Regions from separate parts of the Streptomyces sp. NPDC057939 genome, predicted to be linked through region 1. Evidence: riboswitches for the same ligand, from Rfam matches in the RefSeq annotation. Region 1 holds a riboswitch; each other region holds the start of a gene.
What was found. Region 1 has a riboswitch for thiamine pyrophosphate ahead of thiO (glycine oxidase ThiO). Riboswitches for the same ligand answer to the same signal wherever they lie in the genome.

Region 1 (10,046 bases):
ACCCCGAGCGTCAGCCGGGCCGGCTGACCTTCGTCGTCCGCATGGGCGCCGACAAGGTCCGCGACAAGCTCCCCGAGCTGGTCGAGAAGGTCACCGCCTCCGGCACGACCGTCGCCTGGGTCACCGACCCGATGCACGGCAACACCTTCGAGGCGGCCTCCGGCCACAAGACGCGCCGTTTCGACGACGTGCTCGACGAGGTCAAGGGCTTCTTCGAGGTCCACAAGGCGCTGGGCACCCACCCGGGCGGCATTCACGTCGAGCTCACCGGTGACGACGTCACCGAGTGCGTGGGCGGCGGCGACGAGATCTTCGTCGACGACCTGCACCAGCGCTACGAGACGGCCTGCGACCCGCGGCTCAACCGCAGCCAGTCCCTGGACCTGGCGTTCCTGGTCGCCGAGATGTACCGCGACCAGTAGGGATCACTCAGTACCTTCGTACGACGATGGGGCGCGGATCGATGTGATCCGCGCCCCATCGTCGTATCGAGGGCTTTTAGGGTTGCCTAACTTTGGGTACGGTTAGGTAAGCCTCACCGAATAGGGGAGGGCCGCCGAACCGTTCCTCGCCAGGGAGGTGAACCGCGTGTACGTCTGCTCTTGCTTCGGGATCACCGACAAGCAGGTCAAGGACCACGCGGCTGCCGGGGCCTGCACCCCCCGCCAGATCGCCTCCGCCACGAAGGCCGGCACCGACTGCGGTTCGTGCGTGCGCACCATCCAGGGCCTCCTGGGCCGCGGGGCGTGCCCGCGCCGGGAACTGCTGGACCAGGGCAGGACGGCCGCCGTCCTCTCGGCCGACGAGCCCGCGCTGGCCGAAGCGGCCTAGCCCCATCCCGGGCCCGGGATCGAAGGCCCGCGGACTAGCTCTCCGGCTGCTCGATCAGCTGCGCGATGTACAGCGGCTCGCCGATGCTCTCGATCAGTTCCAGCTGGGTGTCGAGGTAGTCGATGTGGTGCTCCTCGTCCTCCAGGATCTCCTCGAAGAGCCGCGCCGAGGTGACGTCCCCCTTGCCGCGCATGACCTCGATGCCGCGCTTGAGGCGGTCGATCGCCTCGACCTCGACCTGTCGGTCGGCCTGGAACATCTCCGTGAGGGTCTGGCCGACGCGCACGTGGAAGAGGCGCTGGTAGTTCGGCAGACCGTCGAGCATCAGGATGCGCTCGGTGATCTTGTCCGCGTGCTTCATCTCGTCGATGGACTCGGCACGGGTGTAGTTGGCGAGCTTCGTCCAACCCTTGTTGTCCTGGATGCGGTAGTGCAGCCAGTACTGGTTGATGGCGGTGAGTTCGCCGGTCAGCTGCTCGTTGAGAAACTCGAGGACCTCGGGGTCGCCCTGCATCGCAGAAGCTCCTTCCAAGCAATGTCAGCAAAGTGACTGGGCAGGTGCGCGCATCCTTGCACCGCCGCCGGAGGCCGTCCAGTAAGTGCCTCCTTAGTGGGAGTTACCGGGACTTGCCCGAATAGGCACGGACCTGGTCATCACCACCCTGCCCAGTCTGTCACCATGGAGTCATGGGTCAGCCGGAAAACCGGGAATCACCGGGAGCAGAGCAGCTCGAGCTCCCACCGGGACAGCGGTTGCAGCGAGGCTGGCCCGTCACCCACTACGGTCCTGTACCGAAGTTCAAGCCCGACCGTTGGGAGTTCCGCGTCTTCGGCGCGACCGCCGACGGCGAGAAGCGCTGCTGGAACCACGAGGAGTTCGCGGCGCTGCCCTTCGACTCGGTCGTCGCGGACCTGCACTGCGTCACCAAGTTCAGCATGCTGGGCGCCGAATGGGGCGGCGTGCTCGCTCGCACCCTCCTCGAACTGGCGCCCCCGGCACCGCAGGTCACCCACGTGATGGTGTGGGCCGAGTACGGCTTCAGCTCCAACATGAGGCTCGCCGACTTCGCTGCCGAACGGACCGTCTTCGCCACCCACATGGGCGGCGAACTGCTGACGGCCGAGCACGGGTTCCCGCTGCGGCTCGTGGTTCCGCACCTGTACGCGTGGAAGGGTCCCAAGTGGGTCCGCGGCATCGAGTACATGACCGCCGACCGCCGCGGCTTCTGGGAGGAGCGCGGCTACCACAACATCGGCGACCCCTGGCGCGAGCAGCGCTACTCGTACCAGGAGGAGCCGGGCGACGGTCCCGAGCTCTAGGGTTGACGTCGGACCCGGGCCGCCCGTCATCGAACCGGCGGATTCCGGTCAGTGGTGGTAGCGGTGGACCACCGCGTGACCCTTGCCGCGGCCGATCATCCACTTGTTCACCGGCACGGTGATCACGAAGGCCGCGGCCAGCGCGATGGCGAGGACGATCCAGAACAGCGGGTCCGCCAGGTGTGCGTCCATCGCGCCCGGCCACAGCGCGATCACCCCGTTGTCGATCAGCTCCATCACGGCGATCGAGAGGGTGTCCGCGGCCAGCGCCACCCGGACGGCCGAGCGGAGGTCGACCCCGGCGGCGAGGATCCCGCGCAGGGTCAGCGCGTAGCCGAAGACGAACGCGAGGATGATCGCGAGGATCATCGTCGGGACGTTGCCCCAGCCCAGCGCGGTTCCGATGACCATGCCGAGGACCTCGCCGATGGCGCACCCGGTCAGGCAGTGCAGGGTGGCGCGGGCCGCGGCCGACCAGGTGACCCTGCCGCCGGCGGGCGGACGTCCGTGGTCGTGCCCGTGGTCGTCCCCGTGTCCGGGCCCCGGTCCGTGGGCGCCGTCGTGCTCGTTGCCGTGCTCGTGGTGCGCGTGCGCGTGTTCCATGGCAAGCCCCTCGCATGGGAAACGCCGGTATGCGGTTCCGTCCCCGTGACAGAACCGTATACCCCCTAGGGGTATTCCTCAAGGGGCCCGTGGATCAGTGCGGGCCGCGCAACTCCTTCAGCAGGGCCACGTCCGCGGCGTGCCCCTCCTTGCCGCCTGGGGTCTCGATGATCAGCGGCACACCGGCCGTCTCGGGGTGCGAGAACAGCTCGCCGAAGGCCTCCCGGCCGATGTGGCCCGCCCCGATGTTGGCGTGCCGGTCCTTGTGGGCGCCGACGCCCTCCTTGGAGTCGTTGGCGTGGATCAGTTTCAGCCGACCGGGCCCGACGGTGTCCACCAGGAGGTCCAGCGTCTGCTTGGTGCCGCCGGGCTCCGCCAGGTCGTGACCGGCCGCGAAGATGTGGCAGGTGTCCAGGCAGATCCCGAGCTTCGGGTGGTGGTCGAGCGCCTCGAAGTACGGCCCGAAGTCCCAGGTCCGCGAGCACAGCGAGGAGCCCTGCCCGGCCGTGGACTCCAGCAGCAGGTAGGGGTCGTCGTCGTGGGTCAGCTCGTCCAGCAGCGGCAACATGTGCTCCCTGACCTGCGCGTACGCCGCGTCGCGCGGGCGGCCGCCGGTCGCCGAGCCGGTGTGGACGACCACTCCGAGCGCGCCGATCTCCCGGGCCCGGCGCAGCGAGTGCCGCAGCGACTCCACGGACTTCTCCACCGTCGCCGCGGTGTGCGAGCCGAAGTTGATCAGGTACGGGGCGTGCACGTACGCGGGTACGGAGAGCTCTGCGCACTGCGCGCGGAACAGTGCGTCCTGCTTCGGGTTGCCCGTCGGCGTGGCCCAGCCGCGGGGGTTGGCGACGAATACCTGGACGGCCTCGGCGCCCATCCCGGCGGCGTACGGCAGGCCGACCGAGGCGAGCCCGCCGGCGACGGGCACGTGCCCGCCGACCGGGTTGCGCGTCGCCGCCGCGTCGCGGGAGGCCGAGGGAGGGGTCGGCGTCGAGGGGGTCACCGCAGGCGTGCCGGACGGGTTCACAGGCCCCTCGTCCTCACCGTGATCGTGCTGCCCTCGGGGGCGTTCAGGCCGCCGAGCACCGACTGGGACTCCACCGTGTTGCTGAAGGAGAGGAACGGCCGGTCCACCTTGACCTTGAAGCCGAGGCCCTCCAGCGTCTTGCGGGCCGCGTCCACGTCCTGGCCGGTCACGTCCGGTACCTGGACCTGGCGGGGGCCCTTGGAAAGGGTGAGGGTGACCGTGTCGCCGGCGGCGGCCTGAGCACCGGCCAGGGCCGACTGGTTGGCCACCGTGCCGGGCGCCGAGGGCGAGTTGACCTGCTCGGCGGCCACCTTCACGGTGAGGCCGAGGCCCTCCAGCGCCTGCCGCGCCTCGTCGGCGGTGCGGCCGGTGACGTTCGGCACCTGGACGGGACGGCCCTTGCTGACGACCAGCGCGACGGCCGTGTCGGGCGCCCGACGCTGGCCGCCGGCCGGATCGGTGCTGATCACCGAGCCCTGGGCCACGTCCTGGCTGAAGGCCTGCGTCACGATCCCCGGCGCCAGGCCCACCTTCGTCAGCTCGGCCTTCGCCTCCTCCAGCGGCCGACCCTTGAGGTCGGGCACGCTGACGACCTCGGGGCCGCGCGAGATGGTGAGCACCACCGCGCCGTTCCCGCGGATCCGCTTGCCGCCCTCGGGGTCGGTGTTCATGACCGTCCCGCGTTCGAAGGCGTCGCTGAACTTGCGGTCGACCCGCTTCACCCCGAGGCCGGCGGCCGACAGCTGGGACTTCGCCTGCTCCTCCGACTTGCCGAGCAGGTTCGGGACCTTCGTGAACTGGCCGGAGTTGATGTACCAGACGCCCGTGCCGAGACCGAGGGCGAGCAGCACCCCGGCGACGATCAGGAGCGGTCCGCGCCGGGGTGCGCGCGGAAGCCGCCGGTCCGGCGGTGCGGCGGCCGGCGCGGGCGCCGACTCCAGCCGCGAGGTGTGGAGCACCGGCTGCTGCACGTCCACCGAGCGGGGGATCACGCCCGTCCGGTCCTCCGCCGCGCTGCGCGCCTGGGCCCGCGCCTGCGGCGGTACGGCGTCCAGCTCGGCCTCGCCGAGGCCGTCGCGGACGCCGCGGGCCAGGCCGAGGAGGGCCGCGGCGTCGGAGGGCCGCAGCTCGGGGTTGCGGGCGGTGGCCTGCGCTACGAGGGCGTCGAGGCCGGCCGGGAGCCCGGGGACGGCGGCCGACGGGGGCGGAACGTCCTCGTTGAGGTGCTGGTAGAGCACCTGGGCGGGGCTGCCGCCGTTGTGCGGCTTGCTGCCGGTGAGCATCTCGTAGAGCACGACGCCGCAGGCGTACACGTCCACGCGGGTGTCGGTGATCCCGTTCTCGATCTGCTCGGGCGCCAGGTAGGAGACGGTGCCGAGGACCGAGCCGGTGGTGTTCGTGACGGAGCCCACGGAGCGGACCAGCCCGAAGTCGGCGACCTTCACACGGCCGTCGTCGCCGATGAGTACGTTCTCGGGCTTCATGTCCCGGTGCACGAAACCGGCCCGGTGGGCGGCTCCGAGGGCGGCGAGGACCGGTTCGAGGATGTCGAGGGCGGCCCGCGGCTGGAGCGCGCCGCGCTCGCGGAGCACGTCGCGCAGGGTGCAGCCGGAGACGTACTCCATGGCGAGGTACGTGTACGGGCCGTCGGTCCCCTGGTCGAAGACGGCGACGACGTTGGAGTGGGCGAGGCGGGCCACGGACTTCGCCTCGCGGATGAAACGGTCGACGAAGGCGCCGTCGGCGGCGAGCGCCGGGTGCATCACCTTCAGCGCGAGGACGCGGTCGAGACGGGTGTCCACGGCCCGGTAGACCGTGGCCATGCCGCCGGCCGCGATGCGGGCATCGATGCGGTAGCGGCCGTCGAGCACGCGCCCGACGAGGGGGTCATCCAGGGTCGTATCCACCCGGCGATTCTACGAGCGCCCGCCGCGCCGCCGGCCCGGGTGGGGGTGGTTGCAGCGCAGCTGTGACGCACGTCCCCTTCCCGGCGCCCCCGTCCGCGGCGCCCGCGGGCCCTTGCGGGCCCCGTCGGGTCGGGGCCCGTACCCCCTGGTCAGGCGGTGAAGGCGGGGCGTTCCGGGTCGAGGGCGGCGCGGCCCTCGACGGGGGAGGAGGCCTCGGCGAAGCGCCGTTGCGGAATGCGTCCCGCCCGGTGGGCGAGACGTCCCGCGGAGACGGCGTCCCGCATGGCCGCGGCCATCAGCACGGGCTCCTGGGCCCGGGTCACGGCGGAGGCCAGCATCACGCCCGCGCAGCCCAGCTCCATGGCCAGCGCGGCGTCCGACGCCGTCCCGGCACCCGCGTCCAGGATGACCGGGACGCCGGCCCGTTCGACGATCAGCTCGAAGTTGTGCGGGTTGCGGATCCCCATGCCGGAGCCGATGGGGGACCCGAGCGGCATGATCGCCGCGCAGCCCACGTCCTCCAGCTTCCGGGCCAGCACCGGGTCGTCGTTCGTGTAGGGCAGGACGGTGAAGCCCTCGTCCACCAGGACCTCGGCCGCGTCCAGCAGCTCGACGCCGTCCGGCAGGAGGGTGCGCTCGTCCGCGACGACCTCCAGCTTGATCCAGTCCGTGCCCAGGGCCTCCCGTGCCAGCCGGGCCGTGAGCACGGCCTCCCCGGCGGTGAAGCAGCCCGCCGTGTTCGGCAGGACGGCGATGCCGAGCTTCGTCAGCACCGACAGGACCGAGCCCTGCACCGTCGGGTCCAGGCGGCGCATCGCCACCGTCGTCAGTTCCGTCCCCGACGCGGTCAGCGCCCGTTCCAGGACGTCCAGGCTCGGGGCCCCGCCCGTGCCCATGATCAGGCGGGAGGAGAAGGTCCGGCCGCCCAGTTCGAAGAGGTCGTCCGCCATCGTCGTCAGCCTCCCTGGACCGCGGTGAGGACCTCGACCCGGTCGCCGTCGTCCAGTGGGGTGTGCGGCCACTGCCCGCGCGGGACGACGGTCTCGTTGAGGGCGGCGGCGACGCCCTTGGGCGCCCGGGTCAAAGTGGCCACCACCGCGTCGAGGGTGGTGCCGACCGCGATCTCGCGCGGCTCGCCGTTGACGGAGATGGTCATGCGTAGGACTCCTGACGCGTGGAGGAGAAGCGGCGGGGGGTGAAGGGGCGGGCGATCTCCGGTACGACTCCGGTGGCCAGCAGCTCCGCCATCACGTCCCCGGTGAGGGGGGTCAGCAGGACCCCGTTGCGGTAGTGGCCGGTGGCCAGGTGGAGGCCCGGCAGCTCGGTGGGTCCGAGCAGCGGCGCGTTGTCCGGCGAGCCCGGACGCAGCCCCGCCACGGTTTCGACCAGGGGGAGTTCGGTGATTCCGGGCACCAACTCGTGGGCGTCGCGCAGCAGCTCGTAGACCCCGCCCGCGGTGACCGTGGTGTCCCAGCCGAGTTCCTCGCTGGTGGCGCCGACGACGAGCTCGCCGCTCTCGCGCGGCACCAGGTAGACGTGGCTGCCGCGCACGACCGCCCGTACGGTCCGGGACAGGAACGGGCCGTACGCGGCCGGTACCGACAGCCGCAGCACCTGTCCCTTCACCGGCCGTACCGGAACGGCCACCTCGGGCGGTACGCCGGCGAGCCGGCCGCTGAACGAGCCCGCCGCCAGGACCACCTGGTCGGCGAACAACTCCGTACCGTCGTCGAGGACGGCGCCCGCGGCCCGGTCCCCGGTGGTGACGAGCCGGGCCGCGCGGGCCCGGTGCAGGGTCACCCCGGACCGCTCGCAGGCGGTCAGCAGGGCGGTCGCGAGGCGGCGCGGATCGACCTGGTGGTCCCCGTCGACCCGCAGCCCGCCGCGCACGCCGGGAGCCAGCATCGGCTCCAGACGGCGGCACTCGCGGCCGGTGAGCCACTCGGACTCCAGCCCGCAGCGGCGCTGGAGCGCGTGCAGTTCGCGCAGGTGGAGCCGGTCGTCCGCGTCGAGGGCGACGGCCAGGGTGCCGCAGGCCCGGTAGCCGATGTCCGTGCCGCCGCAGGCCTCGGACAGCTCCGCGGCGAAGTCCGGATAGCGGGCGGCGGAGGCGACGTTGAGCCCGAGCAGGGTCTCCTCGCCGTAGTGCAGTTCCGTGACGGCGGCCAGCATGCCCGCCGCGACCCGGGCGGCGCCGCCGCCGGGGTCCGGATCGGCCAGTACGACGCTCAGGCCGCGCCGGGCCGCCCGCCAGGCGATGACCAGGCCGATGATCCCGCCCCCGATGACGAGGACGTCGGATCCCTTCCGAGATGAGTGCATGGGCGTCCAGCCCCTCCCTTCGCCGGCATGACCCGGATCAGGTTCGTACGGTCGGAGGCCGGCCAGCCTCCCTCTCAGCCCGGTGCGCCCGGACTCCCGCGATGGGTACGGTGGCCAGACTAACCCCGTGGCCGATGCCGGGTAAGGCTGCCTCCCCCGGGCTCCCGCACCCGCTATTCCTGACGGACCGTCAGAGAACTAGGCTGGGTCGCGTGAGCGAGCAGACGCAACAGACGAACCCCGGTGTCGTGATCGTCGGCGCCGGAATGGCCGGGGTGCAGACCGCGGTGGCCCTGCGGGAACAGGGCTTCACCGGCCCCGTGACCCTGCTGGGGGCCGAACCCCACCAGCCCTACGACCGGCCCCCGCTGTCCAAGGCGGTGCTCCTCGGCAAGGCCGAGGACTCCGCCTTCGACGTCGACTTCGAGGGCCTCGACATCGAGCTGCGGCTCGGCACCGAGGTCACCGGCCTGCGGCACGCCGAACACGAACTGGACACCGAGGCCGGACCCGTCCCGTACGAGGTCCTCGTCCTGGCGACCGGAGCGCGGCCACTGACCCTGCCCGGCTCCGACGGCGTCCCCGGCGTGCACCTCCTGCGCACGCTCGACGACGCCGCCCGGCTGCGCCCCGTCCTGGCGACCGCCCCCGCCACCGTCGTCGTCGGGGCCGGCTGGATCGGCGCCGAGTTCGCCACCGCCGCCCGGGCGGCGGGCTGCGCCGTCACCGTCGTCGAGGCGGCGGACCGGGTCCTGGCGGGCGCCCTCCCGGCCGAGGTCACCGCCCCGATGGCCGGCTGGTACGCCGAGGCGGGCGCCGAGCTGATCACCGGCGCGAAGGTCGCCGGCATCGACGAGGGCCGGGTCCGGCTCGCGGACGGCCGGGAACTGGAGGCGGGCGCCGTCGTCGTCGGCATCGGCGCGCGCCCCGCGACGGACTGGCTGACCGGGACCGGGATCGACCGCGGCCCCGACGGCTCCGTCACCGCGGACGCCCACCTGCGCACCACCCTCCCCGGGGTGTACGCCGTCGGCGACTGCTCCTCCTTCCCGTCGGCCCGCTACGGGACGCGGCTGCTGGTCCACCACTGGGACAACGCCCTCCAGGGCCCGCGCGCCGTCGCGGCGAACATCCTGGCGGGGGAGCCCGTACGGGCCTACGACCCCGTCCCGTACTTCTGGTCGGAGCAGTTCGGCCGCTTCGTCCAGTACGCCGGACACCACGCCGGCGCCGACACCCTGCTGTGGCGCGGCGACCCCGGCGACGCCACCTGGTCGGTGTGCTGGCTCCGGGACGGCCTCCTGGTCGCCGTCCTGGCCGTCGGCCGGCCGAGGGACCTCGCGCAGGGCCGCAAGCTCATCGAGTCGGCCGTCCCCGTCGACCCGGCCCGGGTGGCGGACCCCGCCACCCCGCTGAAGTCCGCCACCGCCTGAGGCGCCCGACGGCGCGACGGGACGGATCGGGCACGGCGGAGCGGGGGAGTCCGCCCCGCGCCGCCCGGGCGGGAGGCGGCCCGGACCCCGGACGGACGGGCCAGGTACCGGCGGCCCGTCCGAGATGGCAGGCTTGTGTCCGTGACCGAGATTGACGCAAAGATCGATGCCCTTGTCCCCTCCTGGCTGCACCTCCCCGACATCGCGGAGATGCTCGACGTCGAGGTGACCCGGGTCCGCCAGATGGTCAAGGAAGGCCAGCTCATCGCCGTACGCCGGGGCGAGAACCGCACCCTGCAGGTTCCGGCCCAGTTCATCGACGGCGACAAGGTCGTGAAGGGCCTCGTGGGCCTGCTGACCGTGCTGCGCGACGACCGCTTCTCCGAGGAGGAGATCCTGGAATGGCTCTTCACCGAGGATCCGACCCTGCCCGGCAGCCCCGTGCAGGCGCTGAGCGAGAATCGCGGCACGGAGGTGAAGCGCCGCGCTCAGGCGCTCGCCCTCTGATGAGCTGATCCACAGGTGTGCGGGCCGGTCCCACCGGCCCGCACACCGCCACCACCACGGGGGGTACACCCATGCAGCAGCTGTCCGACGCCCGGC
Region 2 (10,046 bases), on a different contig from region 1:
TTGTCCCTGGCCAACGTGGTGGCCCTGGAGGAGTTGCTGCACGTCGGGGGCGAGGGCGGTGACCGCCTCTCACTGATGGACACCCTGGAGGACCACGCCGCCGACAACCCGGTGGCGGTGGCCGAGGACCGGGAGTTGCGGAGGCTGCTCGCCCGCGCCATCAACACCCTGCCGGAGCGGGAGAAGACGGTGGTGACCCTCTACTACTACGAGGGCCTCACGCTCGCCGAGATCGGCAACGTCCTGGGCGTCACCGAGAGCCGGGTCAGTCAGATCCACACCAAATCGGTCCTCCAGCTGCGCGCGAAGCTGGCCGATGTCGGCCGCTGAGCCGAACAGCCCGTGATGACCTCGCAGAACCTCCGTAGAGTGGTCACGTGCCCAGGATTCGAGCGGCCTCCGTGGCCGAGCACCGGTCGATGCAGCGCGGCGCCCTGTTGGACGCCGCGCGTTCCCTGCTGTCCGAAGGCGGGACGGAGGCGCTGACCTTCCCCGCCCTCGCGGAACGCACCGGCCTCGCCCGGTCGTCCGTGTACGAGTACTTCCGCTCGCGCGCGGCTGTCGTCGAAGAGCTCTGCGCCGTGGACTTCCCCGTCTGGGCCGCCGAGATCGAAGCCGCGATGGAGGCGGCGCAGACGCCGGAGGCGAAGATCGAGGCGTACGTGCGCAGTCAGCTGGGACTGGTCGGGGACCGGCGACACCGGGCGGTGGTGGCGATCTCCGCGAGCGAGCTCGACGCGGGCGCGCGGGAGAAGATCCGCGCCGCGCACGGCGGCCTGGTGGCGATGATCGTCGAGGCGCTGGCGGCGCTCGGGCAGAACGAGCCGCGATTGGCCGCGATGCTGCTGCAGGGCGTCGTCGACGCGGCCGTCCGGCGGATCGAGCTCGGCGCCGCGGAGGACCCCGTCGTGGTCACGGACGCTGCTGTCGCCATGGCCCTGCGGGGCGTGCGCGGCTGATCGCCCGGGCGGGGGCCCGCTCCCCGACCCACCGGTTCGGGCCGGGGCGCCCGGCCCGTGGCCCCGGTTCGCCGGCCGCGGTCGAGACCTTCGGCTCGGCAGCGCGATCCGCCGGCAAGGGTGGGGCCAGGCCATGGCCGGGCGGCGCTCACGGGGGCTCAGGTCCGGTCCGGGGTTCCCGTCCCCTGTTCCCTGTTCCCCGTTCCCCGTCTTCGGTCTCCGCCGGTCCGGATCGACGTCATGACGGGTGGCCGTGACCGGGTCAATGCCCCGGCCCCCTTGCGGCCGACGGCCGACGGCCGACGGCCGACACCCCGGGCCACCGGCCGCCGTTCGGCTCCGGCCCCCTTGCGGCCGATGGTCGCCCCCACCCGGGCCGCCGGCCGTCGTCCGGCCCCGACCCCGCTCGCCGCTGCGGCGCGGGGCGGCGCTGCCGGGTTCGCGGTTCGGCGCGGGGGCGTGCGCGGAACCCCGTCCGCCGGCCTGTGGCCCGCGAAGTCACGGCGGACCGGTGTCGGTCGGTGCCGGGCGGGGAGGAGTCGCTGCCCGTGTCGGCCGCGAGGTGTCCTCCCGGTCGGGCGGGCGAGCCCTCGTCCGTCGGGGCCTTCGGGGCCGGCGTGGGTGTCGGTCCCTCGGGGCCCGTCGTGGTCGGGAGCAGTCGGGGCGTCGGGCGGGGGAGCAGGGCGAGCGGGTTGCGGTAGAGGTCCTCGCCCGCGAGCAGGCCCCAGTGCAGGCAAGGGGTCGCGCAGTGGGAGCCCTCGGTGAGGACCGCCACGACCTGGCCCGCCTCCACCGCCTCGCCCTCCGCGACCAACGGCCGGACCGGCTCGTAGGTGGTGCGCAGGCCGCCCGGGAGGGTGAGCGAGAGGACCCCGCGGCCTGCCACCGGCCCCGCGTGGTGCACCCGACCCGGGCCGACGGCGCGCAGCTCCGCGCCGACCGGGGCGGCCAGGTCGACACCCCGGTGCCCGGCCGCGTACGGGGTCGGCGGCGGGTCCCACCAGCGCAGCACGGACAGCGGCGCGGGCAGGGGTCGGCCACCGGGGGCCGCCCCCCGGGTTCCGGCCGGGCGCACGGGGCCGCCGTCCGCCGGGCCGGCGGCCCCGGCAGGGGGCGAGGCCGGCGGGCGGTCCGGCGGGGCGGGGGCGGAGGGCGCGGGGTGGGCGGCCGCGGGGACGGGCCGCGGGAGGAGCGCCGGGTGACCCCTCGGGGTGTGGCCTCCCGTCGGGGTCGGGGCGCGGGTCTCCGGGGCCGGGGCCCGTGGCTCCGGCAGCGGGTGGACGGCCGCGGCGAGGGCCCCGGGGCGGGGCGGCAGCGGGGCCCGTACCGCCGGTGCGAGGGGCAGGGACGTCAGGGCCACGAGCAGGATGAGCAGCAGTTTCGTCATGTCGCACAGGGTCCCGCCACCGGGGCTCGACGCGTCCGTGCCTGTGGACGGCAGCGGGGGTGTGGACAACGGCGTCACCCGGCATACCACCGGGTCCCGTACACTTCTTGTGGCGATCCGGGTCACCGGGTCGACTTCGCACGCCCCAGCACCGACCCGTACCAGGTCGGGTGAAAGCGCCTCTCGGTCCCTCTTCGGGGCAGGGCGCGTCGGGGCGTCAGGAACCAAACCGAGAAACCAAGGAGATGGCCATGGCCGTCGTAACGATGCGGGAGCTGCTGGAAAGCGGCGTCCACTTCGGTCACCAGACCCGTCGCTGGAACCCGAAGATGAAGCGCTTCATCTTCACGGAGCGCAACGGCATCTACATCATCGACCTGCTCCAGTCGCTGTCGTACATCGACCGCGCCTACGAGTTCGTGAAGGAGACCGTCGCGCACGGTGGCTCCATCATGTTCGTCGGTACGAAGAAGCAGGCCCAGGAGGCCATCGCCGAGCAGGCGACCCGCGTTGGCATGCCGTACGTCAACCAGCGGTGGCTCGGTGGCATGCTCACCAACTTCTCCACCGTCTACAAGCGCCTCCAGCGTCTGAAGGAGCTTGAGGCGATCGACTTCGAGGACGTCGCGGCCTCGGGTCTCACCAAGAAGGAGCTCCTGGTCCTCTCTCGCGAGAAGATCAAGCTGGAGAAGACCCTCGGTGGTATCCGCGAGATGTCGAAGGTTCCCAGCGCCGTCTGGATCGTCGACACCAAGAAGGAGCACATCGCCGTCGGTGAGGCGCGCAAGCTCCACATCCCGGTCGTCGCGATCCTCGACACCAACTGCGACCCCGACGAGGTCGACTACAAGATCCCGGGCAACGACGACGCGATCCGCTCCGTCACCCTGCTCACCCGCGTGATCGCCGACGCCGTCGCCGAGGGCCTCATCGCCCGTTCCGGTGCCGCCACCGGTGACTCGAAGCCGGGCGAGAAGGCCGCCGCCGAGCCGCTCGCCGAGTGGGAGCGCGACCTGCTCGAGGGCGAGAAGAAGGCCGACGACACCGAGGCCCCCGCGGCCGAGGCCGTTGTCGAGGCTGACGCTGCCGCCGAGGCCCCCGCGGCCGAGGCCGTCGCCGAGCCCGTCGTCGAGGCTCCGGCCGCCGACGCCGAGCAGGCCTGACCCTCTGAGAGAGCCCGGCGTTCATCCGCCGGGCACTCGCAGCACGGACGATGACGGCGGGGGAGCCGCGCCACGAGCGCGACTCCTCCGCCGTTCACCCGTAGATCTACGACTTCGAGAGAGAATCACAGACTCATGGCGAACTACACCGCCGCTGACGTCAAGAAGCTCCGCGAGCTCACCGGCGCCGGCATGCTGGACTGCAAGAACGCGCTCGTCGAGGCCGACGGTGACGTCACCAAGGCCAACGAGATCCTGCGCGTCAAGGGCCTGAAGGGTGTCGCCAAGCGCGAGGGCCGTTCCGCCGAGAACGGTGCCGTCACCTCCCTGATCGCCGCCGACGCCACCTCCGGTGTGCTGCTCGAGCTCAAGTGCGAGACCGACTTCGTCGCCAAGAGCGAGAAGTTCCTGGTCGTCGCCGACCAGCTCGCCGCCCACGTGGCCGCCACCTCCCCGGCGGACATCGAGGCGCTGCTGGCGTCCGAGATCGAGGCCGGCAAGACCGTCCAGGCGTTCGTGGACGAGGCCAACGCCAACCTCGGCGAGAAGATCGTCCTGGACCGCTTCGCGCAGTACCAGGGTGCCTTCGTGGCTTCCTACATGCACCGCACCATGCCCGACCTGCCCCCGCAGATCGGTGTCCTGGTCGAGCTGGACAAGGCCGACGCCGACCTGGCCAAGGGCATCGCCCAGCACATCGCCGCGTTCGCGCCGAAGTACCTGACCGCCGACGAGGTTCCGGCCGACGTCGTCGAGTCCGAGCGCCGCGTCGCCGAAGAGGTCACCCGCGCCGAGGGCAAGCCCGAGGCCGCGATCGCCAAGATCGTCGAGGGTCGCGTCAACGGCTTCTTCAAGGACGTCACGCTCCTGGGCCAGCCGTACGCGCTGGACAACAAGAAGTCCGTCCAGAAGGTTCTGGACGAGGCCGGTGTCACCCTGAAGCGCTTCGCGCGCATCAAGGTCGGCATCTGAGTCCGTCCGTAAGCGACGGACACCGGACCCCGATAGGGTCTGAAGCAGTCGTCCGCGCACGCGCGAGGCGACCGCAGATCTGACGAGGAGGCCATTGCCGAAGAGGGAACCCGCGAGGACCCACCGGCAATGGCCTTCTTCGTATGTGCACGAGGAGATCTCCATGAATCAGGGCGTGGACCCCCACACCGCTTCCGACGACAAGAGCGACCACGGCAAGAAGGGTCGCCGCTTCATGCTGAAGCTGTCCGGCGAAGCCTTCTCCGGCGGCGGCGGGCTGGGCGTCGACCCTGACGTCGTGCACGCCATCGCCCGTGAGATCGCGGCCGTGGTCCGTGACGGCGCGGAGATCGCGATCGTCATCGGCGGCGGCAACTTCTTCCGCGGCGCCGAGCTGCAGCAGCGCGGCATGGACCGCGCGCGGTCCGACTACATGGGCATGCTCGGCACCGTCATGAACTGCCTCGCCCTCCAGGACTTCCTGGAGAAGGAGGGCATCGACAGCCGGGTCCAGACCGCCATCACCATGGGTCAGGTCGCGGAGCCGTACATCCCGCTCCGTGCCGTCCGGCACCTGGAGAAGGGCCGCGTCGTCATCTTCGGCGCCGGCATGGGCATGCCCTACTTCTCCACCGACACCACGGCCGCCCAGCGCGCCCTGGAGATCGACGCCGAGGCCCTCCTCATGGGCAAGAACGGTGTCGACGGGGTCTACGACTCCGACCCGAAGACCAACCCGGACGCGGTGAAGTTCGACGCGCTGGAGTACAGCGAGGTGCTGTCCCGGGACCTCAAGGTCGCCGACGCCACCGCCATCACGCTGTGCCGCGACAACCGACTCCCGATCCTGGTCTTCGAACTCCTCGCCGAGGGCAATATCGCCCGCGCCGTCAAGGGTGAGAAGATCGGCACGCTCGTGAGCGACCAGGGCACCCGGGCCTGAGCGTTCCGTGACCGGGTCGTCCACCGGCCCGGTCCGGGCGGCCCGACCCGCCCCGCCCGCCCGAACCATCCATATCTGACATGCAGGAGCACGTGGTGATCGAAGAAATCCTCCTCGAAGCCGAGGAGAAGATGGAGAAGGCAGTCCTCGTGGCGAAGGAAGACTTCGCCGCGATTCGCACGGGCCGTGCGCACCCGGCGATGTTCAACAAGATCGTGGCGGACTACTACGGTGCCATCACGCCCATCAACCAGCTCGCGTCCTTCGCGGTTCCCGAGCCGCGCATGGCCATCGTGACGCCGTTCGACGCGTCGGCGCTGCGCAACATCGAGCAGGCGATCCGCGACTCCGACCTCGGGGTCAACCCGAGCAACGACGGCCGCATCATCCGGGTGACCTTCCCCGAGCTGACGCAGGACCGCCGCAAGGAGTACATCAAGGTCGCCAAGAACAAGGCCGAGGACTCCAAGGTCTCCATCCGGTCCGTGCGCCGCAAGGCCAAGGACGCCCTTGACAAGCTCGTCAAGGACAAGGAGGCCGGCGAGGACGAGGTGCGCCGCGCCGAGAAGGAGCTCGACGACACCACCGCGAAGTACGTCGCGCAGGTGGACGAGCTGCTGAAGCACAAGGAATCCGAGCTCCTAGAGGTCTGATGAACGACTCTCCCTGGGCCACGGAGCCGGTTCCGGCGGGTCCCGCATACGATGCGCTGGTGGGCCCGCACACTCGGCCCATGCCCATCGTGCCCGATGCCGCCGGCCGTGCCTTCGACGACCGGGAAGCACGCGATCGGGGGGCCGCCTTCGCGGGCGCCCCCCCGCTCCGCGCCGAGACGCCGTTGCAGGAGCCCATGCCCAGCCCTCCGCCTCCGCCTTCGCAGGCACCGCAGGACGCCTCCCCGCCGCCGCAGAAGAAGCGCGCGGGGCGGGATCTGCGTGCCGCCATAGGGGTCGGCGTCGGCCTCGGAGCGGTGATCTTCGCCTCGCTGTTCATCGTCAAGGCCGTCTTCGTCGGTGTCGTCGTCGTCGCGGTCGTGGTGGGCCTGTGGGAGCTCACCTCCCGGCTCCAGGAGAAGAAGGGCATCAAGGCGCCGCTCGTCCCGCTCGCGGTCGGTGGCGCCGCCATGGTCATCGCCGGCTACGTCCGCGGGGCCGAGGGCGCCTGGGTCGCCATGGCCCTGACCGCGCTCGCGGTCCTGGTGTGGCGGATGACGGAACCGCCCGAGGACTACCTCAAGGACGTCACCGCCGGCGTGTTCGCGGCGTTCTACGTGCCGTTCCTCGCCACCTTCGTCACGATGCTGCTCACCGCGGACGACGGCCCGCAGCGCGTGGTCACGTTCCTGGTCCTGACCGTCGTCAGCGACACCGGGGCCTACGCGGTGGGCTGGCGCTTCGGCAAGACCAAGCTGGCGCCGCGCATCAGCCCCGGGAAGACCCGTGAAGGACTGTTCGGCGCCGTGGCCTTCGCGATGGCCGCGGGCGCGCTGTGCATGGAGTTCCTGATCGAGGAGGGCTCCTGGTGGCAGGGCCTGATCCTCGGTCTGGCCGTTGCGGTCAGCGCGACCCTGGGCGACCTGGGCGAGTCGATGATCAAGCGGGACCTGGGCATCAAGGACATGGGCACGCTGCTGCCGGGTCACGGCGGCATCATGGACCGGCTCGACTCGCTCCTGCCGACCGCCCCCGTCGTGTGGCTGCTGCTGGCGGCCTTCGTCGGCACCGGTTGATCCACCCGCCGGTCCACGGCTGATCACCGGCCGATCCTCCGCCCCCCCGCGGTACCGGGGCGGCATCGGAGGAAAAGCTCCGGTCGGGCGGGGCGGTTACTCTTGAAGGGCGCGCTGCTTCTGCGGCGCGCCTTTCGTCTTACAAGGAGTACCTGCCATGGCCCGCCCCGTTCCGGGAGAGCTCACCTTCGTCGCCCCTCGTGGGGTCAAGAAGCCGCCCCGGCACCTCGCCGACCTCACCCCGGCCGAGCGCCGGGAGGCGGTGGCCGCGATCGGCGAGAAGCCGTTCCGGGCCAAGCAGCTCTCCCAGCACTACTTCGCCCGCTACGCCCACGACCCGGCGGAGTGGACCGACATCCCCGCGGCCTCCCGCGAGAAGCTCCAGCAGGAGCTGCTGCCCGACCTGATGAACGTTCTGCGGCACATCAGCTGCGACAACGACACCACCCGCAAGACCCTGTGGAAGCTGCACGACGGCACGCTCGTCGAGTCCGTGCTGATGCGCTACCCCGACCGGGTCACGATGTGCATCTCCTCGCAGGCCGGCTGCGGCATGAACTGCCCGTTCTGTGCCACCGGCCAGGCCGGCCTGGACCGCAACCTCTCCACCGCCGAGATCGTGCACCAGATCGTCGACGGCATGCGCGCCCTGCGCGACGGAGAGGTACCGGGCGGCCCGGCGCGCCTGTCGAACATCGTCTTCATGGGCATGGGCGAGCCGCTCGCCAACTACAACCGCGTCGTCGGCGCCATCCGTCGCCTCACCGACCCGGAGCCCGATGGCCTCGGCCTGTCGCAGCGCGGGATCACCGTCTCCACCGTCGGCCTGGTCCCGGCCATGCTCCGGTTCGCCGACGAGGGCTTCAAGTGCCGCCTGGCGGTCTCGCTGCACGCCCCCGACGACGAGCTGCGCGACACCCTCGTCCCGGTGAACACCCGCTGGAACGTCCGCGAGGTCCTGGGCGCGGCCTGGGAGTACGCCGAGAAGTCCGGTCGCCGGATCTCCATCGAGTACGCCCTGATCCGCGACATCAACGACCAGGCCTGGCGCGGTGACCTGCTCGGCAAGCTGCTCAAGGGCAAGCGGGTCCACGTCAACCTGATCCCGCTGAACCCGACCCCGGGCTCGAAGTGGACCGCCTCGCGGCCCGAGGACGAGAAGGCGTTCGTCGAGGCCATCGCCCGCCACGGCGTGCCGGTGACCGTCCGCGACACCCGCGGTCAGGAGATCGACGGTGCGTGCGGCCAGCTGGCCGCCTCGGAGCGATAAGGCCGAAATTCGGCCATGGTCGATCACATTCGGCCGCAGGGGTACCCTGTGGCCGAACCAATTTCATATTCCGACAGGGGAGCGCCACAGCGCTGAGAGTGCGGTATCCGTCATCCGCAGACCCTCTGAACCTCGCCCCGGTCATTCGGGGTAGGAAGTTCGGTCACCACTCATGCTGTTGCGCCCTGCCCGGCGTCCGCTCTCGCAGAGCGCCGGGCAGGGCCGCGTCTTCTCCTGGTCATCCCAGGAGGAATCAACCAGTGAGCACCACCAAGAAGATCGCGGGCGCCGCGCTCGCGGCCGCGCTCGGCGTCACCACGCTCAGTGCCTGCGGCGGCGGCGACGCCAACGACAAGACCGCCGGCGCGAGCGACGCCCCCAAGTCCAAGACGGTCACGCTCGTCTCCCACGACTCCTTCAACGTGACCGACTCGGTCCTGAAGGAGTTCGAGCAGCAGAGCGGTTACACCGTCAAGCGGCTGAAGTCCGGGGACGCGGGCACGGCGCTCAACCAGGAGATCCTCACCAAGGGCTCCCCGCGCGGCGACGTCTTCTTCGGTGTCGACAACACGCTGCTCTCGCGGGCCCTCGACAACGGGATCTTCACCCCGTACCAGGTCAAGGGCATGGACGGGATCAAGACCGAGTTCATGCTCGACCCGCAGCACCGCGTCACGCCGATCGACTCCGGTGACGTCTGCGTCAACTACGACAAGCAGTACTTCGCCGACAAGAAGATCGCCCCGCCGCAGACGCTGGACGACCTGATCAAGCCGGAGTACAAGAACCTGCTGGTCACGGAGAACGCCGCGACCTCCTCGCCGGGTCTCGGGTTCCTCCTCGCCTCCGTCGGCAAGTACGGCGAGGACGGCTGGAAGGACTACTGGAGCAAGCTCAAGGCCAACGGCGTCGAGGTCGTCGACGGCTGGGAGCAGGCATACAACGAGCGCTTCTCGGGCTCCGCGGGCGGCAAGAAGGCCAAGGGCGACCGTCCGCTGGTCGTCTCCTACGCCTCCAGCCCCCCGGTCGAGGTGCTCTACGGCGAGCCGCAGCCGGCCGAGGCCCCCACGGGCGTCTCCACCGGGACCTGCTTCCGCCAGGTCGAGTTCGCGGGCCTGCTGAACGGGGCGAAGAACCCCGAGGGCGGCAAGGCGCTCCTCGACTTCCTGGTGAGCAAGAAGTTCCAGGAGGACATGCCGCTCCAGATGTTCGTGAACCCGGTGGTCAAGGACGCGCAGCTGCCGGAGATCTTCACGAAGCACGGCGTGGTGATCGACAAGCCGGAGAACGTCACCCCGGACGCCATCGCCAAGAACCGTGAGCAGTGGGTCAAGGCATGGTCCTCGCTCGTCGTGAAGTAGGACGCGGGAGCTCCCCGAAGGAGAACGGGCGCGCCACCGCCGTCAGGCTCGGCCTGATGGCGGTGCCGCTCGTCTTCTTCGGGCTGTTCTTCGCCTACCCCGTGGCGGCGATCGTCGGCCGCGGACTCAAGACGGACTCCGGCTGGCAGTTCGGCCGGATCGGCGAGGTCCTGGCCCGGCCCGACATCGCCGACGTGCTGTGGTTCACCACCTGGCAGGCCCTCGCCTCCACGCTGCTCACCCTGCTGATCGCGTTGCCCGG
Region 3 (10,046 bases), on a different contig from region 1:
GCTGGTGCGAACGCGTCGGCCAGGACCCGGTCTACGAGTCCTACCCCGCCCACGACCCGTGCGCCGGGGCCGTGGCCGCCGACCGACTGCTCGCCCGGCCCGACCGGCCCGATGCCGTGTACGGGCTCTTCGACCCCAACGGCACCGACCTCCTCGCCGCGGCCCGGCGCTACGGCCTGCGCGTCCCTGAGGACCTGCTCCTCGTGTGTTGCAGCGAATCCACCGTCTACGCCACCACCGAACCGCCCATCACCACGCTGTCCCTCAAACCGCGCCGCATCGGCACCGCCGTAGTGCAGTTGCTCATCGACGCGATCGAGGGGGTCGACACCGGACGCCCCGTAGAGCAGGTCGTCCCGACCGAACTCATCATCCGTACCTCCTCGCAGCGCAGGACGCCCCGAACCACCGTCAGCCCACCCCGTTCACCGGCCCAGGATTGACCTCCGGACCACGGCACGGCGGGGTCCACGACCCCGCCCAGGATTTCCGCAACACCGATATCGGGATAAAACAGTAGGAACAACCGGCTCCGGCCAGGATTCACCACCCCTGGTGCGTCACAGAGCGCGAGCCGCATTCCTATGATGGGCGCACGACATCACGGACCCTCCGACCCGGAGGTCAGAGGGTCCGCAGGTGTACGGCAGCGCGACGGTGGTGGAGGGGTCGATGACTCAGGGGGCCGGTCAGGGACCCGCGATGCGGACGGACACGCTGCGGGACTTCCGGGTGCCGGTCGGCGAACCCGCGCCTCACAAGGCGTCCACCGGCCTGCCCGGGGACGCCCCCGGGTACGGCGGGCATCCCGCGTACTACGGAACGGCGGCGGCGCCCGTACCCCCGGTGCCCGGATACGTGCCGGGGCAGCCGGAGTACCTCGGCTCCACCCCCACGGCCCGTCCCGCACCGGACACCGTCCCGCACCAGCGCACGGCCGCGGCCCACGCCGACGACCACGCGCCGGAGCCGGGCGACGACGAGCCCGAGCCCGACGACGGATACACGCCGACGCAGCGGGACCTCCCCGTCATCGGGCGCGGCGCGCAGGGCGGGCCCGGCGACACCGTCCAGGTCCAGTACGTCCCCCAGGAGGCCCAGGCCACCGGTCCGGGCCCGCTGTACGTGGTCGGCGACGTCCACGGGTACCTCGACGAACTGGTCACCGAGCTCCAGGCGCAGGACCTCATCGACGCCGACCGGCGGTGGTCCGCGGGCAACGCGCGGCTCTGGTTCCTCGGCGACTTCACCGACCGCGGGCCCGACGGCATCGGCGTGATCGACCTCGTCATGCGGCTCTCCGCCGAGGCCGCCGCGGCCGGCGGCTACTGCAAGGCCCTCATGGGCAACCACGAACTCCTGCTGATCGGCGCCAAGCGGTTCGGCGACACCCCCGTCCACTCGGGGGCGGGCACCGCCACCTTCCAGGCCGCCTGGTTGCTCAACGGCGGCCAGCGCACCGACATGGAGCGCCTGGAGGACGTCCACCTGCAGTGGATGTCGCGGCTGGACGCGGCCGCGCTGGAGGACGGGCACCTGCTCCTGCACTCCGACACCACCGCGTACCTCGACTACGGCGACTCCATCGAGGACGTCAACGACAACATCCACGAACTCCTCAACCGCAACGACGCCGACATCACCTGGGACCTGTTCCGCAAGTTCACCAAGCGGTTCGCCTTCCGCGACGAGGAGACCGGACCCCACGCCGTACGGGAACTCCTCGGCACCTACGGCGGTGGACGCGTCGTCCACGGCCACAGCCCCATCCCCTACCTGCTCGGCGAGGTGGGCACCGAGGACGGCGACGGCACCCGCGGTCCGGAGGCCGTGGACGGCCCCCACGTGTACGCGGAGGGCCTGGCCATCGCCATGGACGGCGGCGTCACCATGGCCGGCAAGCTGCTCGTCGTTCAACTACCTCTGCGCGACTGAGCGTTCTCGGAGCGGGGTATTTCGGCAAAGCCCCTGTCACGGCGTGGCAGGGGCGCTCTACCATCGCTCTATCCGTAGCAGGCTCTCCTCCGTTTGTGCCGGTGCCCGGGGTCTACGCGGGCAAACCGGCTTGTACGGAGCATCGGGGGATGCACATGACCAGCGCTCCGCACCTGCTGACCGAAGACCGGCCCGAGTTCGACCGGCTCCTTGACGAAACGCTGCGCACGGCTGACGAACGGCCCGAGCTCGCCACCCTGGGCGAACGGCTCAACGCCGAACAACTGCGCACGATGGCACTGAACGCGATCGCGCTGCTGACCGCCGCGGCAGCCGCCGAGTACGACCACTACGTGAAGGTCCGCGCGGAACTCCGCGACGAAGCCCGGTCGGCCTCCACCGGCAGGGGGGAGTACGTGACGGGCGACCGGGACGACGGGGCCGGCCTGAGCGCCGTCGTGGCCGTCCTCGCGCCCGTCCTGGCCGGCACCTCCATGCTGATCTTCCTGCTGGTGGGCTACAGCCTGAAGATGATCGATCCCGAACCGGCCTTCGCGAAGACGATGCTGACGGCGGGCTGGCTTTTCGGGGCACTCACCGTGGCCGCCCTGCTGTTCGCGGTCATCGGCCTGCTGGTGACCGCGCTGCGCAACAGCTCGACGGAGGTCGCGGCGGCGGAGACCGTGGCGGTCCCCGACGAGCTCTCACGGGCCCGGGAGGCCTGGCGCAACGCGCTGCTGGAGCGGGGAATCATCCCGTTCCTGCGGGACGCCCTGGCCGACCCGAGCGCCGACGGCTATCCGACCCCGAGAACGCCGGGGGCCGGACGCATCCCGCAACTGGGATACAGCCGACCCGACTTCACCAGCCCCGGATCGACCTCACAGGGGCCCCGGCCCGGCTACGCGTCGCCGGACTTCACCAGCCCGGACTTCGGCGGCCCCGAACACGAACCGGACTGACAACCACGGCCGGTTCGCCGAGGCGCCCCGTCGTCAGCGGATCGGCCCATCCGGAGGGCCCACTTGGCCGTCCGCGAGGGCCACCCGGGTTCGCGCCCCGGCGTGCCTCGCCGCTCGGCACCGGCCCCGTCCCTAGGGTCAGCGGCCGTGAAGCCGACGATTTGCCTGTGCATGATCGTGAAGAACGAGTCCGCCGTCATCGAGCGCTGCCTCAAGTCGGTACGGGGGCTCATCGACACCTGGGCCATCTCCGACACGGGATCCACCGACGGAACCCCACAACTGATCCGAAGCGCCCTGGACGGGATCCCCGGGGAACTCCACGAGGAACCGTGGGTCGACTTCGGGCACAACCGCAGCCTCAACATCGGGCACGGTCTCGGCAAGGCCGACTACGTGCTGCTCCTCGACGCCGACCACGTCCTGCGCCCCGAAGGGCCCCTGCCCGCCCTCACGGCGGATTCCTACATGCTCCGCCACGAGGGCGCGACCGAGTACCGCATCAAACGCCTGGTCCGTGCCGATCTCCCCTGGCGGTACGAAGGCGTCACCCACGAGTACCTGACCTGCGACCGCCGCGACGAGAACGACCGGCGGCCCGGCCTCCAGGAGAACCTCGACGCGCTCGTCATCGAGGACTACGCCGACGGCGGCTCCCGACACGACAAGTACGAACGGGACGCGCGGCTGCTCGGCGCCGAACTGCAACGCGACCCGTCCAACACCCGGACCGTCTTCTACCTCGCGCAAACCCTGCGGGACATGGGCGACACCGCGGCCTCGATCAAGCTCTACGAACGCCGCGCCGGCATGGGCGGTTGGGGCGAGGAGGTCTACTACGCACTGCTCCAGGTCGGTGTCCTACAGGGCGAGGCCGGGGACTGGCCCGCCGCCATGGACGCCCTCTCACGGGCCTGGGACTCGCGTCCCGGCCGGCTGGAAGCCTGCTATGAACTCGCCGCACGACTCAGGATGCTCGGCCGGTACCACTCCGCCCACGCCGTGACCGCAGCCGTCCTGGATCGCCCGGTGCCGGACGATCTGCTCTTCGTCCAGCCCTGGGTGTACCGGTGGGGCCTGCTCTTCGAGCACTCGATCAACGCCTACTGGGTCGGCGACATGGACGCGTCGCTCAGCGCCTGCGACCGCTTGCTCGCCCTGCCGGACCTGCCGGAGGCGTACCGGCGCCAGACGGAGGACAACCGCGCCTTCGCGGTCGCTTCCCTCCGTGGCCCCTCCCTGTCTGTTTCACGTGAAACGGCCCCTCCTGTTTCACGTGAAACAACCGCCCACATGTGACCACCCGCGTGTTTCACGTGAAACGAACAGCATCCGTTTCACGTGAAACAACGCGACCCACGCCCCTCTACGACGCGGCTGCCCGCTCGCCGAGTGCCCGGCGGCGCAGACCGGCGTTCGACAGGGCCGGCGGGCGCCAGACTCCGTCCGGCCGGTAGAGGTTCACGCCGGGCGCCACGATCTCGTCGATCCGGTCGAGCACCGCGTCGTCCAGGATTAGCCCGGCCCCCTTCAGCAGCGACTCCATCTGCTCCATCGTCCGCGGCCCGATGATCACCGAGGTGACGGCGGGATGGGCGACGGGGAACGCCACGGCCAGCTCCGGCAGCGTGCATCCGATCGACTCGGCCAACTCGACCAGTTGTTCCACCGCTTCCAGCTTGGCGACGTTGCCGGGGATCGCCGGATCGAACCGTGCCGGAGTCAGCGCCGCCCGCCCCGAGGTCATGTCGACGGGCTCACCGAGCCGGTACTTCCCGCTCAGGAAGCCGGAAGCGAGCGGACTCCAGGTCAGCACTCCCATCCCGTACCGAAGGGCGACCGGAAGCACGTCCGCCTCGATGCCCCGCGCGAGGATCGAGTATGGCGGCTGCTCCGTACGGAACCGGGGCAGCGCCCGCCGCTCGGCCACGTGGTGCGCCTCCACGAGCTCCTCGGCCGGAAACGTCGAGCAGCCGAAGGCGCGGATCTTGCCGGCCCTGACCAGGTCACCGAGGACCGACAGGGTCTCTTCGACGTCGGTCGTGTGGTCCGGCCGGTGCACCTGGTAGAGGTCGATCCAATCGGTGTCCAACCTGCGCAGGCTGTCCTCCACCGCCCGCACGATCCACCGCCGCGAGTTGCCGCTCCGGTTACGGCCCTCGCCCATCCGGAAGTGGACCTTCGTGGCGAGCACGACGTCGTCGCGCCGCCCCTTGAGGGCCTTGCCGACGATCACCTCGGACTCACCGGCGGAGTACATGTCCGCCGTATCGACGAAGTTGATGCCCCGGTCGAGTGCGGCGTGGATGATCCGCACGCACTCCTCGTGATCCGGGTTCCCCACCGCGCCGAACATCATCGTGCCCAGGCAGTGGGCACTCACCTCGATGCCGGTACCACCAAGATTTCGGTATCCCATGCTCATGCGGCGGCACTCTAGGACCTGGAGCGCGCTCCAGGTCAAGGACCGGACCCCCGATCCCTCAGGTCCGAACTCCCTTGTCTCCAGGGCCCGGACACGGCGCTGCTCCCGGTCGGCGGCACTCCGCCGACCGGGAGCAGCACTCCCCCCGAACGTGCGTCAGTCCGCCAGAGGCAGGTAGACGCGGTTGCCCGCAGCGGCGAACTCGGCGGACTTCTCCGCCATGCCCGCCTCGATCTCGTCGGCCTTCAGGTCTCCACCGTGCTGGCGGCGGATGTCCTGCGAGATCTTCATGGAGCAGAACTTGGGACCGCACATGGAGCAGAAGTGCGCGGTCTTGGCCGGCTCGGCCGGCAGGGTCTCGTCGTGGAACTCGCGGGCCGTGTCCGGGTCGAGGGCCAGGTTGAACTGGTCCTCCCAGCGGAACTCGAACCGTGCGTCCGACAGGGCGTCGTCCCACTCCTGGGCGCCCGGGTGCCCCTTGGCCAGGTCCGCCGCGTGGGCGGCGATCTTGTAGGTGATGACGCCGGTCTTGACGTCATCACGGTTGGGCAGGCCCAGGTGCTCCTTGGGCGTGACGTAGCAGAGCATCGCGGTGCCCCACCAGGCGATCATCGCGGCGCCGATGCCCGAGGTGATGTGGTCGTACGCGGGCGCGACGTCCGTGGTGAGCGGGCCGAGCGTGTAGAACGGCGCCTCCTCACAGATCTCCTGCTGGAGGTCGATGTTCTCCTTGATCTTGTGCATCGGGACGTGGCCCGGGCCCTCGATCATCGTCTGGACGTTGTGGCGCTTGGCGATGGTGTTCAGCTCGCCCAACGTCTTCAGTTCGGCGAACTGCGCGGCGTCGTTGGCGTCGGCGATGGAGCCGGGGCGCAGGCCGTCGCCCAGGGAGTACGTGACGTCGTAGGTCGCGAGGATGTCGCAGAGCTCTTCGAAGTTCGTGTAGAGGAAGTTCTCCTTGTGGTGCGCCAGGCACCACGCGGCCATGATCGAACCACCGCGGGAGACGATGCCGGTCTTGCGCCGGGCGGTCAGCGGTACGTACGGGAGCAGCACGCCCGCGTGGACCGTCATGTAGTCGACGCCCTGCTCGGCCTGCTCGATGACCGTGTCCTTGTAGATCTCCCAGGTCAGGTCCTCGGCGCGGCCGTCGACCTTCTCCAGCGCCTGGTAGAGCGGCACGGTGCCGATCGGGACGGGGGAGTTGCGCAGCACCCACTCGCGGGTGGTGTGGATGTTGCGACCGGTCGAGAGGTCCATGACCGTGTCGGCGCCCCACTTGGTGGCCCAGGTCATCTTGTCGACCTCCTCCTCGATGGAGGAGGTGACCGCGGAGTTGCCGATGTTGGCGTTGACCTTCACCAGGAACCGCTTGCCGATGATCATCGGCTCGATCTCGGGGTGGTTCACGTTGGCCGGAAGGACCGCTCGACCTGCGGCGATCTCCTCACGGACGACCTCGGGGGAGACGTTCTCGCGGATCGCGACGTACTCCATCTCCGGGGTGATCTCGCCGCGGCGGGCGTACGCGAGCTGGGTTACGGCGGCGCCGCCACGGCCGCGGCGGGGCTGCCGGGGGCGTCCCGGGAAGACCGCGTCGAGGTTCTTGAGGCCGCCGCGGGGCGAGGTGTGCTTGATGCCGTCGTCCTCGGGGCGCGCGGGGCGGCCCGCGTACTCCTCGGTGTCGCCACGGCTGATGATCCAGTTCTCGCGCAGCGGCGCGAGGCCCCGACGGACATCGGTCTCGATCTGCGGGTCGGTGTACGGACCCGACGTGTCGTAGAGCGTCACGTCCTTGCCGTTGGTGAGGTGGACCTGGCGGACCGGCACCCGGATGTCGGGGCGGGAGCCCGCGACGTAGCCCTTGTGCCAGCCCGGCTGGCGCTCGTTCCCGCCGTCGGCGTCCTGGCTGACGGCAGGCGTGCGTGCGTCCTGAATGGTCATGAGACCTATCTCCCTACGCCGGCATTACCCGGTAACAGGTTCGGCGGTCGACGCAGCCTCTTCCCGTACGCATTCTCATGTGCGTACGGTGATCAGCGCCCTCTCAGCCCGGTGCTCCGAGCTCCCGCGTTGTGCAAAGGTGCCCCCACGCTAGCGTCATCTGTGGCGTGCTGAACAGTGGGCCCCCTCATCTCTTGCGATGATCTGCCGGTGATGTCCTCGCCGCAGCCCCCCACCGAGCCCACCGAACCCACGGGTCACCACGACCACGAGCACGCCTCCCATGGACATGCGGCCGGGCCCGCACAGGGCCATTCCCACAGCCACAGCCACGGGCCGGCGGCCCCCGTCTCCAAGCACCTGCGCAAGGTCATCGCCGCGGTACTGATCCCCTTCGCGGCGGCCGTCTTCATCGGCATGGCGGTCCTGTGGCCGGGCGGCGCCCCCGCCCACGAACGGACCGGCGTGGGATTCGACCGGCAGACCCAGCAGGGCCAAGTCGTCGCACTCGAAAGCGTCGACTGCAAATCGGTGAACGCCGCGCAGGTGCCGTCGACCGGCGATCTCTCGACCCCCCAGGGCCGCGAGGCGAAGGCCTCGCAGACCGGCGACTGCAAGAAGGCCACCGTCGTGGTCGGTAGCGGTCCCGACAAGGGGCGCGCCTTCTTCGAGATCGTCCAGCCGGGCGCCCCACGGCAGTTGAAGCAGGGTCAGGAGGTGGTCGTCGCCCACGCGCCGGACGCCCCCCGGGACCTCCAGTACTCGGTGATCGACGTGAACCGCAAGCTCCCGATGGCCCTGCTGGCCGGCATCTTCGCCGTGGCGGTCGTCGTGGTCGGCCGGTTGCGGGGCCTGTTCGCACTCATCGCCCTCGTGATCAGTTTCGCGATCCTGACCCTCTTCATCCTCCCGGCGATCCTGCAGGGCTCGAACCCCCTGGTCGTCGCGATCGTCGGGGCCAGCGCGATCATGCTGATCGCCCTCTACATGTGCCACGGGTTGACGGCCAGAACCTCGGTGGCCGTCCTCGGCACCCTGGTCTCACTGTTGCTGATCGGCCTGTTGGGCTCGGTGTTCATCGACTGGGCGTTCCTGAGCGGGAACACCGACGACAACACCGGCCTGATCCACGGCCTCTACCCCGACATCGACATGAGCGGTTTGCTGCTCGCAGGCGTGATCATCGGTTCGCTCGGTGTGCTCGACGACGTGACGGTCACCCAGACCTCAGCGGTGTGGGAACTCCACCAGGCCGACCCGAAGATGGGGCCGCGCGCCCTGTACCGGGCGGCGATCAGGATCGGCCGCGACCACATCGCGTCCGTGGTCAACACCCTCGTACTCGCCTATGCGGGTGCCGCTCTGCCCCTGCTGCTGCTGTTCTCGATCGCCAACAGCAGCATAGGGTCGGTGGCCAACAGCGAGCTGGTGGCGGAGGAGATCGTACGGACCCTCGTGGGCTCGATCGGGCTCGTCGCATCGGTTCCCGTGACCACGGCCCTGGCCGCTCTGGTCGTTTCCGCGGACCGGCCGGGTGCCCCCGCCGGCGCGGCGGCCACGGGACCGGTCCGCGGCGGCCGGGGCCGACGGCGCAAGCGCTGAGGAGGAGCCGGTCGGCTCAGCCCGCGTTCTGTTCGTTCTGCCGGGCTTCGGCGAGGATCTTGTCGAGCGCCTCGTCGAGGTCCCCCTCGAAGTCGCCGAGGTTGCGCTCCTGACCGAGCGGAACAAGCCGATCGGTCCGGTCGAGGAACGCGACGAGCGGTGCCGCGCCGGCACGGAACAGGGCCCGGTCCCCGCCGACCTGGAGGCGGATGTGGACGTCGGACAGCTCCTCGGGGTGGGTGGGGGCGATGTGCACGTCGCCGTCGCCGCAGGGCTTGTTGATGCCGTCGAGAAGCAGCTCCCGGCCGAACGCCCAGGTCACAGGCGCGTCTCCGGGAAGGTGGAAGGTGAGGCGTACTGCGTAGGGGTCCCGAGCCTCGTACCGGAGTTCCACCGGGATCCGGAACGAGAGCTCCTCGGAAACGAGGAAGCTCATCATGACCTCTGCCTGTACCGACTCGCGCATTGCCTACCCCGCTGTAGTGGAAGTGGCCAGGAATGGTCCCCCAAGCCCTCTTGACAAGAGTGGTGGAAGCGCTCGGAGATCACAAGGAGTGAGTTTTCAGATACTGATAGAGAACGAGAGGGTGCTCAACAGCGCGCCTACTTCACTCCGTAGCCGATCCACCGCATAGGGCAACCGACTTTCCTGGTGCGCAGGGAGCGAAATGGCCATGGTTGCGGCGGTATCGCCCGCCGTGATCGGGATGGCGGCGCACACGATGCCCAGCGCGTACTCCTGACGCTCCGTAACCGGCTGCATCCGTTCCAACGAAGCGATTCTTTGTTCCAGTGCGTGGAGGTCCCGCACGGTGTAGGGAGTGATCCCCTCGACCGGGTGACGGTCGTAGTGGTCCTTGCGCGCCTTCTCGTCGAGCTGGGCCAGCAGGCACTGTCCGATGGCGTGCGCGTGGCCGGTCGCGCGGAAGTCGGCCCATTCCTCGCAGGCAGGGTCGGCCGGGGTGTCCGAGACGCCGACGACCTCGATCTCACCCTCGCGGTAGACCGCGAAGTAGACGGGCGCCCCGACCGCGTCGCGGAAGTGCGCGAGGGAGTCGAGGATCATGCTGCGACGTTTCTGCTGAAGTCCGCCAACCGCCAACCGCCCGGCGGCCGCCCCGAGTACGAAGACCCCTCCCTCGCGGCGCAGATAGCCCTCGTGCGTCAGGGTGCGCAGC

Region 2: another riboswitch for thiamine pyrophosphate. It lies ahead of ACFVS6_RS31480 (thiamine ABC transporter substrate binding subunit); the one in region 1 lies ahead of thiO (glycine oxidase ThiO).
Region 3: another riboswitch for thiamine pyrophosphate. It lies ahead of thiC (phosphomethylpyrimidine synthase ThiC); the one in region 1 lies ahead of thiO (glycine oxidase ThiO).

Annotation. Positions count from the first base shown of each region.
Region 1 covers NZ_JBHVPG010000037.1:70,635-80,680, reverse strand. Annotated here, with positions in the region: gene ACFVS6_RS30605 (class II 3-deoxy-7-phosphoheptulonate synthase) at 1-422, shown strand, start outside; gene ACFVS6_RS30600 (bacterioferritin-associated ferredoxin) at 580-831, shown strand; gene bfr (bacterioferritin) at 866-1,345, opposite strand; gene ACFVS6_RS30590 (sulfite oxidase-like oxidoreductase) at 1,519-2,151, shown strand; gene ACFVS6_RS30585 (DUF4396 domain-containing protein) at 2,200-2,754, opposite strand; gene ACFVS6_RS30580 (deoxyribonuclease IV) at 2,849-3,757, opposite strand; gene pknB (Stk1 family PASTA domain-containing Ser/Thr kinase) at 3,778-5,688, opposite strand; gene ACFVS6_RS30570 (thiazole synthase) at 5,838-6,638, opposite strand; gene thiS (sulfur carrier protein ThiS) at 6,644-6,844, opposite strand; gene thiO (glycine oxidase ThiO) at 6,841-8,010, opposite strand; TPP riboswitch at 8,008-8,120, opposite strand; gene ACFVS6_RS30555 (NAD(P)/FAD-dependent oxidoreductase) at 8,223-9,443, shown strand; gene ACFVS6_RS30550 (Rv2175c family DNA-binding protein) at 9,585-9,950, shown strand; gene thiE (thiamine phosphate synthase) at 10,022-10,046, shown strand, end outside.
Region 2 covers NZ_JBHVPG010000040.1:2,460-12,505, reverse strand. Annotated here, with positions in the region: gene whiG (RNA polymerase sigma factor WhiG) at 1-330, shown strand, start outside; gene ACFVS6_RS31520 (TetR/AcrR family transcriptional regulator) at 402-959, shown strand; gene ACFVS6_RS31515 (peptidoglycan DD-metalloendopeptidase family protein) at 1,222-2,346, opposite strand; gene rpsB (30S ribosomal protein S2) at 2,598-3,509, shown strand; gene tsf (translation elongation factor Ts) at 3,645-4,481, shown strand; gene pyrH (UMP kinase) at 4,645-5,424, shown strand; gene frr (ribosome recycling factor) at 5,520-6,077, shown strand; gene ACFVS6_RS31490 (phosphatidate cytidylyltransferase) at 6,077-7,153, shown strand; gene rlmN (23S rRNA (adenine(2503)-C(2))-methyltransferase RlmN) at 7,311-8,423, shown strand; TPP riboswitch at 8,489-8,598, shown strand; gene ACFVS6_RS31480 (thiamine ABC transporter substrate binding subunit) at 8,684-9,784, shown strand; gene ACFVS6_RS31475 (ABC transporter permease) at 9,841-10,046, shown strand, end outside.
Region 3 covers NZ_JBHVPG010000001.1:365,015-375,060, reverse strand. Annotated here, with positions in the region: gene ACFVS6_RS01720 (LacI family DNA-binding transcriptional regulator) at 1-443, shown strand, start outside; gene ACFVS6_RS01715 (metallophosphoesterase) at 673-1,935, shown strand; gene ACFVS6_RS01710 (hypothetical protein) at 2,085-2,897, shown strand; gene ACFVS6_RS01705 (glycosyltransferase) at 3,045-4,196, shown strand; gene ACFVS6_RS01700 (aldo/keto reductase) at 4,264-5,316, opposite strand; gene thiC (phosphomethylpyrimidine synthase ThiC) at 5,479-7,266, opposite strand; TPP riboswitch at 7,260-7,404, opposite strand; gene ACFVS6_RS01690 (YibE/F family protein) at 7,480-8,868, shown strand; gene ACFVS6_RS01685 (SsgA family sporulation/cell division regulator) at 8,885-9,334, opposite strand; gene ACFVS6_RS01680 (IclR family transcriptional regulator) at 9,431-10,046, opposite strand, start outside.